2 linked regions of the Antarctobacter heliothermus genome follow. The protein of the gene in region 2 binds, or shares a complex with, the protein of the main gene of each other region. Links are inferred from orthologs where the notes say so. Each region holds a gene or a part of one and is shown on either strand. Other genes may lie near its edges.

Region 1 (3,034 bases), 150 kb from region 2 along the record:
TGTCGGTGCACCGCACCGAAGCAGGTGCGCTGTCCGAACTGGGGCTGTCGTTTCCCAGTGTCCGCACCATGCTGGCCGAGGGCGGATACAATGCCTTTCGGCACGGGCGTATCGACACTTGAAACGGTTGCGTGCTGGCGCTATACGCCCCCGGTGGTCCTATGGACCCGATTCACAGTATCAAGATAAGCCGTGGTTGACCCATTCCGCTTCGAGGGTCACATCCGGCAATGGAGAAGCGACATGAAATTGAATGAACTCCGGGACAATCCCGGCGCAACCAAGACCAAGAAACGCATCGGCCGTGGTGCCGGTTCGGGCAAGGGTAAAACCGGTGGTCGTGGTATCAAGGGTCAGAAATCGCGTTCGGGTGTGGCCATCAATGGCTACGAGGGCGGCCAGATGCCGCTGTACCAACGTCTGCCCAAGCGTGGCTTTAACAAGCCGAACCGCAAGGCATATGCTGTCGTCAACCTGGGCCTGATCCAGAAGTTTGTCGACGCAGGCAAGCTGGACGCCGCAACCATCACCGAAGACACGCTGGTCGAGTCCGGTCTGGTGCGCCGCAAGCTGGACGGGATTCGCGTTCTGGCCAAAGGCGACATCACCGGAGCCCTGACCATCGCAGTCACCGGCGCGTCCAAATCGGCGATTGAAGCAGTTGCAGGCAAGGGCGGTTCGCTGACCGTCGCCGCAGCGGCAGCCACGGAATAACGCATAGCGCCGCACCTGCGGCGCAATCGTGACTTGTGAGTGACGGCTCAGCCCCTTACATGTCGCTCAGTTTTCCAACGCACGCCGCCCGACGGAAGACCGTCCGGGCGGCGTTTTAGCGAAAAGAGAGATCCGCATGGTATCCGCAGCAGAGCAAATGGCCGCCAACACAAGCTGGGCGGCGCTTGGCAAAGCAACCGACCTGCGCAATCGCATCTTCTTCACCCTCGCTCTTTTGATCGTCTATCGCCTTGGCACCTATATTCCGGTGCCGGGGATCGATGGTGCGGCGCTGCGCGAGTTTGTGGATCAGGCGGGGCAGGGCGTGGCCGGCATGGTGTCAATGTTCACCGGCGGCGCGCTGGGACGCATGGGGATCTTTGCCTTGGGCATTATGCCCTACATTTCGGCCTCGATCATGGTGCAGCTTCTGACGGCCATGGTGCCGGCGCTGGAGCAGCTCAAGAAAGAGGGCGAACAGGGCCGCAAAAAGATCAACCAGTACACCCGGTTCGGCACAGTGGCGCTGGCGGTGATTCAGTCCTACGGTCTGGCCGTCAGCCTAGAGGCGGGCGACCTTGTGACCGATCCGGGCTGGTACTTCCGTGCATCCTGCATGATCACGCTGGTCGGCGGCACGATGTTCCTGATGTGGCTGGGTGAACAGATCACCGCGCGCGGCATCGGCAACGGTATCTCTTTGATCATCTTCGTCGGCATCATCGCCGAGGTTCCTGCAGCACTGGCGCAGTTCTTCTCGTCTGGTGTGTCCGGCGCGATCAGCCCGGCGCTGATCATCGGCGTCATGCTGATGGTGGTGGGGGTGATCACCTTTGTGGTCTTCATGGAAAGGGCCTTGCGAAAGGTAACCATCCAGTATCCGCGCCGTCAGGTCGGCATGAAGATGACAGAGGCACAGTCCAGCCACCTGCCGATCAAGGTCAACCCGGCGGGCGTGATCCCTGCGATCTTTGCCTCATCTCTGCTGCTGCTGCCGGTCACGATCTCGACCTTTTCGGGCGGGTCCGACACCAGCCCGATCATGTCGACGATCCTTGCCTACTTTGGCCCCGGACAGCCGCTATACCTGCTGTTCTTCGGCGCCATGATCGTCTTTTTCGCCTATTTCTACACGTTCAACGTGTCGTTTAAGCCCGATGATGTTGCAGACAACCTGAAGAACCAGAACGGCTTTGTTCCCGGTATCCGTCCGGGCAAGAAGACCGCGGAATACATGGAATATGTGGTAAACCGCGTTCTTGTTCTGGGTTCGGCTTATTTGACGGCGGTGTGTTTGCTGCCGGAAATCCTGCGCACTCAATACGCGATCCCGTTCTACTTTGGCGGAACCTCGGTTCTGATCGTGGTGAGCGTGACCATGGACACCATCCAGCAAGTCCAGAGCCACCTCTTGGCACATCAGTACGAAGGTCTTATTCAGAAATCGCAATTGCGCGGTAAGGGTAAGAGCCGCAAGAAACGGGGAGCGCCAGCGCGTCGATGAACATCATTCTATTGGGACCGCCGGGAGCGGGGAAGGGCACGCAAGCGCGTATTCTTGAGGAGACTCGCGGCTTGGTGCAATTGTCCACCGGGGACATGCTGCGCGAAGCCAAAGACAGCGGCACCGAAATGGGAAAGATCGTCGCCGACGTGATGGCCCGCGGTGAGTTGGTGACCGATGAGATCGTGATCGGTCTGATCCGTGAAAAGCTGCAAACGGTAAAGGCGCCCGGTTTTATCTTTGACGGCTTCCCGCGCACGTTGGCCCAGGCGGATGCCTTGGGTGAATTGTTGGCCGAAATGGGCCAGACGCTGGACAAGGTAATCGAACTGCGCGTCGACGATGAGGCGCTGGTGGCGCGGATCACGGCGCGTTCAACCTGCGCCAATTGTGGTGAGGTCTACAACGACAACACCAAACCGATCCCGGCGGATGGTGTTTGCACCTCTTGCGGTGAAAAGGCCGAGTTCAAGCGCCGCGCCGACGACAACGAAGACAGCCTGCGCACCCGTCTGATGGCCTATTACAAGCAGACGTCTCCGCTGGTTGGCTACTACTATGCCAAGGGCATGCACACCGAAACCGACGGTATGGGCGAGATTGCGGAAATCCAGTCCGCCATCGCCGCACAGCTGGACGGCTGAACGGATCTGACCTCGCCTGCGCTTGTCGTCTGGCGAGGTTCGGAACGCTGTTCGCAAAATGTGCTTGACAGGGGGTTGACCTTCTGCGCTCCGGCCAATAGTTAGCCCCATCCCGCAAGGGAGACCATGCCCGAATCGAACTATTATGGTTCGGGTCAATCACCTGAGTAAT
Region 2 (3,339 bases):
GTGCGGCAGGCCAAGGCCATACTGCATCACATAGCCGGTCCCCAGCGCGCAGGCCAGTGTTGCGCCTCCTAGTATATAGCTGCCTAACCGGGCCATGACGGACTCCTGTTGCGTAAACCTTGTTCCGGAAACTGCATGGGAAACATGGCGTGCGTGGGGCGCATCAAGGGAGTCATTTGGGCCAATCCAGGGCGATGGCGTGCAAAACGCGACGCAGTCCAGTTGGCCTGCGTCGCGTTTCTCTGCGTGCCATGCACCGCGCGCTCAGGTCAGCTCAACCGACCGTGGCAGTGTTTGAACTTCTTGCCCGAACCGCAGGGACAGGCGTCATTGCGCCCAGGCGTGCCCCAGGTTTCGGGGTCATTTTCGTCGAACCCTTCGGCGGCCTGACCCTCTGGAGCAACCGTTTCACCCGCCGGTGCGGGGGTGGCGGCGGCCTGTTGGAGGCTGCGCTGCATCTCTTCCTGCTGACGGCGCATTTCCTCGACCATCGCCTGTTGTTCTTCCTCGGACATCGGGCGCACCCTGCTGAGCTGAACGGTCACCGTCTCGCGCAGGCTGTCGAGCATGTTCTCGAACAACTGGAAAGATTCGTTCTTGTATTCGTTCAGCGGATCACGCTGGGCATAACCTCGAAAGCCCACAACCGATCGCAAGTGTTCTAGAGTCAGCAAGTGGTCGCGCCATTTGGCGTCGATGGCCTGCAACAGCACCTGCTTTTCGATTTGGCGCATGGTCTTGGCGCCAAACGCCTCTGTCTTTTCGTCCATCGCCTTGTCGCTGGCTTCGGCAATGCGTTCGCGCAGCACGTCCTGATCGACGCCGTCCTCTTCGGCCCAGCCGATGATCGGCAGGTCAAGATCCAGCTGTTCCATCACAGCGGCATACAGCCCCGGCATGTCCCATTGGTCGGCGTAGGCCTTGGGCGGGGCGTAGGTGTCGACCAGATCGTCGATCACCTCGTGGCGCATGTCGGTGGTGATCTCGCTGACGTCGGCGGATTCCATGATCTCGCGGCGCTGGCTAAAGATCACCTTGCGCTGGTCGTTCATCACATCGTCGAATTTCAGCAACTGCTTGCGGATGTCAAAGTTGCGGCCTTCGACCTTGGCCTGCGCACGCTCCAGCGACTTGTTCACCCAAGGGTGCACAATCGCCTCGCCCTCTTTCATGCCAAGGCTGGACAGCACCTTTTCCAGTCGCTCGGATCCGAAGATGCGCATCAGGTCATCCTCAAGCGAGAGGAAGAAGGACGACCGCCCCGGGTCGCCCTGACGGCCGGACCGACCGCGCAGCTGGTTGTCGATGCGGCGGCTTTCGTGCCGTTCTGTGGCCAAAACAAACAGGCCACCCGCGTCTTTGACCGCCTGTTCGTCGCTCTTGTGCTGTTCTTCGATCTCGGACCGGATTTCATCGGGGTTGCGGTCGGGATTGGCGGTGATGGCCTCCATCACTTTGAATTCCACGTTGCCGCCCAGTTTGATGTCGGTGCCGCGTCCAGCCATGTTGGTTGCGATGGTCACAGCGCCGAGCTTGCCCGCGTCGGCGATGATCTGCGCCTCTTGTTCGTGCTGGCGCGCGTTCAGGACGTTGTGTTTCAGATTGGCCTGCGTGAGCATCGCGCTCAGCATTTCGGACTTTTCGATCGAGGTGGTGCCGACGAGAACCGGCTGGCCCTTTTCGTGTGACTTGTGGATCTCTGCCACGATGGCGGCGTATTTCTCGGTGCCGGTGCGGTAGACGGCGTCGTCGTCGTCAATCCGCGAAATCGGCACGTTTGTCGGCACTTCGACGACACCCAGACCGTAGATCTGGCCAAATTCCTCGGCCTCGGTGGCGGCTGTGCCGGTCATGCCCGACAGGCGGTCGTACAGGCGGAAATAGTTCTGGAACGTCACGCTGGCCAGCGTCACGTTCTCGGGCTGGATGTCGCAGCCTTCTTTGGCCTCGATCGCCTGATGCAGACCGTCTGACAAGCGGCGGCCGGACATCATTCGCCCGGTAAATTCGTCGATCAGCACAACCTCGCTGTCGCGGACGATATAATCCTTGTCCCGCGTGAACAGCTTGTGCGCCCGGATCGCCTGATTGACGTGGTGGACGATGGTCGTGCTTTCGGGATCGTAGAGGCTTTGCCCCTCTTCCAGCAGACCGCGGCCCTGAAGTTGCTCTTCCAGAAACTCGTTGCCCTCATCGGTGAAGGTGACGTTCCGGGTCTTTTCGTCGACGGTGTAATGCTCGTCGGTCAGGTCCGGGATCAGCTTGTCGACGGCGACATACAGTTCCGACCGGTCCTGTGATGGGCCAGAGATGATCAGCGGCGTCCGCGCTTCGTCAATCAGGATCGAATCGACCTCATCGACGACGGCAAAGAAATGGTCGCGCTGAAAAATCTGGTTCAGCTCGGATTTCATGTTGTCGCGCAGATAGTCGAAACCCAGCTCATTGTTGGTGGCATAGGTGATGTCGCAGGCATAGGCCTGCTGCTTTTCGTCGTCGGGCTGGCGGGGATAGATCACGCCGGTCGTCAGGCCAAGCGCGCCGTAGACGTTGCTCATCCATTCGGCGTCCCGTTTGGCAAGGTAGTCGTTTACGGTGACGATATGGACGCCCTTGCCGGTGAGCGCGTTGAGATAGGCCGGAAAGGTCGCGACAAGGGTCTTGCCCTCACCCGTCTTCATCTCGGCGATATTGCCCTGATGCAGAAAGATCCCGCCCATAAGCTGCACATCAAAGGCGCGCAGGCCCAAGGCGCGTCTGGCGCCCTCGCGGCAGTTGGCAAAGGCCTCTGGCAACAGGTTGTCCAGGCTTTCGCCCTTTTCGATCCGCTCGCGGAACTCTTGGGTTTTGGCGATCAGACCGGCGTCGTCCAGGGCTGCGAACTCCGGCTCCAGCGCGTTGATCTTTTCCACCAGCGGGCGGACCGCTTTGATCTTCCGGTCATTCGGAGAGCCGAATACCTTACGCGCTATTTTTCCGAGCATGGTCTGATGTACCTGTTTCCCGCGTCAAGTGCGGCATCTGCTTGCCCGCCTCGCACATGAGCCATATGACGGAACGAAAAGACCGGCCTCGCAGAGCCTTTCGGGCATGTAAGGGGACGGCCGAACAGTGTCAACGCCGCCCAGGGACGCGGCACCGATCAAGAGGAACTACCGATGTCGAAAACCCTCATGAAACTCTCCGCCGCAGCGCTTGCGCTGTGCGTCGCATTTCCGGTGCAGGCCCAGGATACGCCCGCCGAAATTACCGTCGACACCGTGGTCGCCACGGTCAACGGTACGGACATCACCTTTGGCCATATGCTGATGGCCCGCGCCTCCTTGCCGGAAAGGTTTC

The links. Proteins that work in one complex are often made in the same cells at the same time.
Region 1: the proteins of secA (region 2) and secY are in contact, whole or in part, in a crystal structure (PDB 3DIN), measured with the Thermotoga maritima proteins. The link is inferred for Antarctobacter heliothermus from one-to-one orthologs. Residues at the interface, in WP_004082002.1 of Thermotoga maritima: Glu261, Ala262, Arg263, Lys300, Ala301, Arg302, Thr303, Ile304, Ile305, Leu323, Tyr324, Asp325, Pro326, Val329, Ser330, Tyr333, Ile336, Lys340, Phe345, Val349, Glu363, Phe364, Tyr374, Ser375, Gly376, Gly377, Glu393, Ile395, Thr482, Ser483; in WP_004081795.1 of Thermotoga maritima: Glu108, Gly109, Glu110, Glu111, Ala236, Glu237, Arg238, Arg239, Ile240, Thr241, Ile242, Gln243, Tyr244, Ala245, Arg246, Arg247, Val248, Thr249, Gly250, Arg251, Arg252, Val253, Tyr254, Gly256, Ala257, Ser258, Thr259, Tyr260, Leu261, Pro262.

The regions. Positions count from the first base shown.
Region 1 is NZ_CP022540.1:653,026-656,059, reverse strand. The notes cover bases 73-3,034. They hold secY (preprotein translocase subunit SecY), read left to right. Parts: upstream 73-850; coding sequence 851-2,218; downstream 2,219-3,034. Other genes in these bases: ANTHELSMS3_RS03160 (adenylate kinase), read left to right, coding at 2,215-2,862; rplO (50S ribosomal protein L15), read left to right, coding at 244-714; ANTHELSMS3_RS03175 (hypothetical protein), read left to right, coding at 73-122. Also shown: more of ANTHELSMS3_RS03175, read left to right, coding at 1-72. UniProt on the Escherichia coli protein: The central subunit of the protein translocation channel SecYEG. Consists of two halves formed by TMs 1-5 and 6-10.
Region 2 is NZ_CP022540.1:798,789-802,127, reverse strand. The notes cover bases 70-3,336. They hold secA (preprotein translocase subunit SecA), read right to left. Parts: upstream 2,985-3,336; coding sequence 270-2,984; downstream 70-269. Other genes in these bases: ANTHELSMS3_RS03880 (peptidylprolyl isomerase), read left to right, coding at 3,159-3,336. In the rest of the region: more of ANTHELSMS3_RS03880, read left to right, coding at 3,337-3,339. UniProt on the Escherichia coli protein: Required for protein export, interacts with the SecYEG preprotein conducting channel.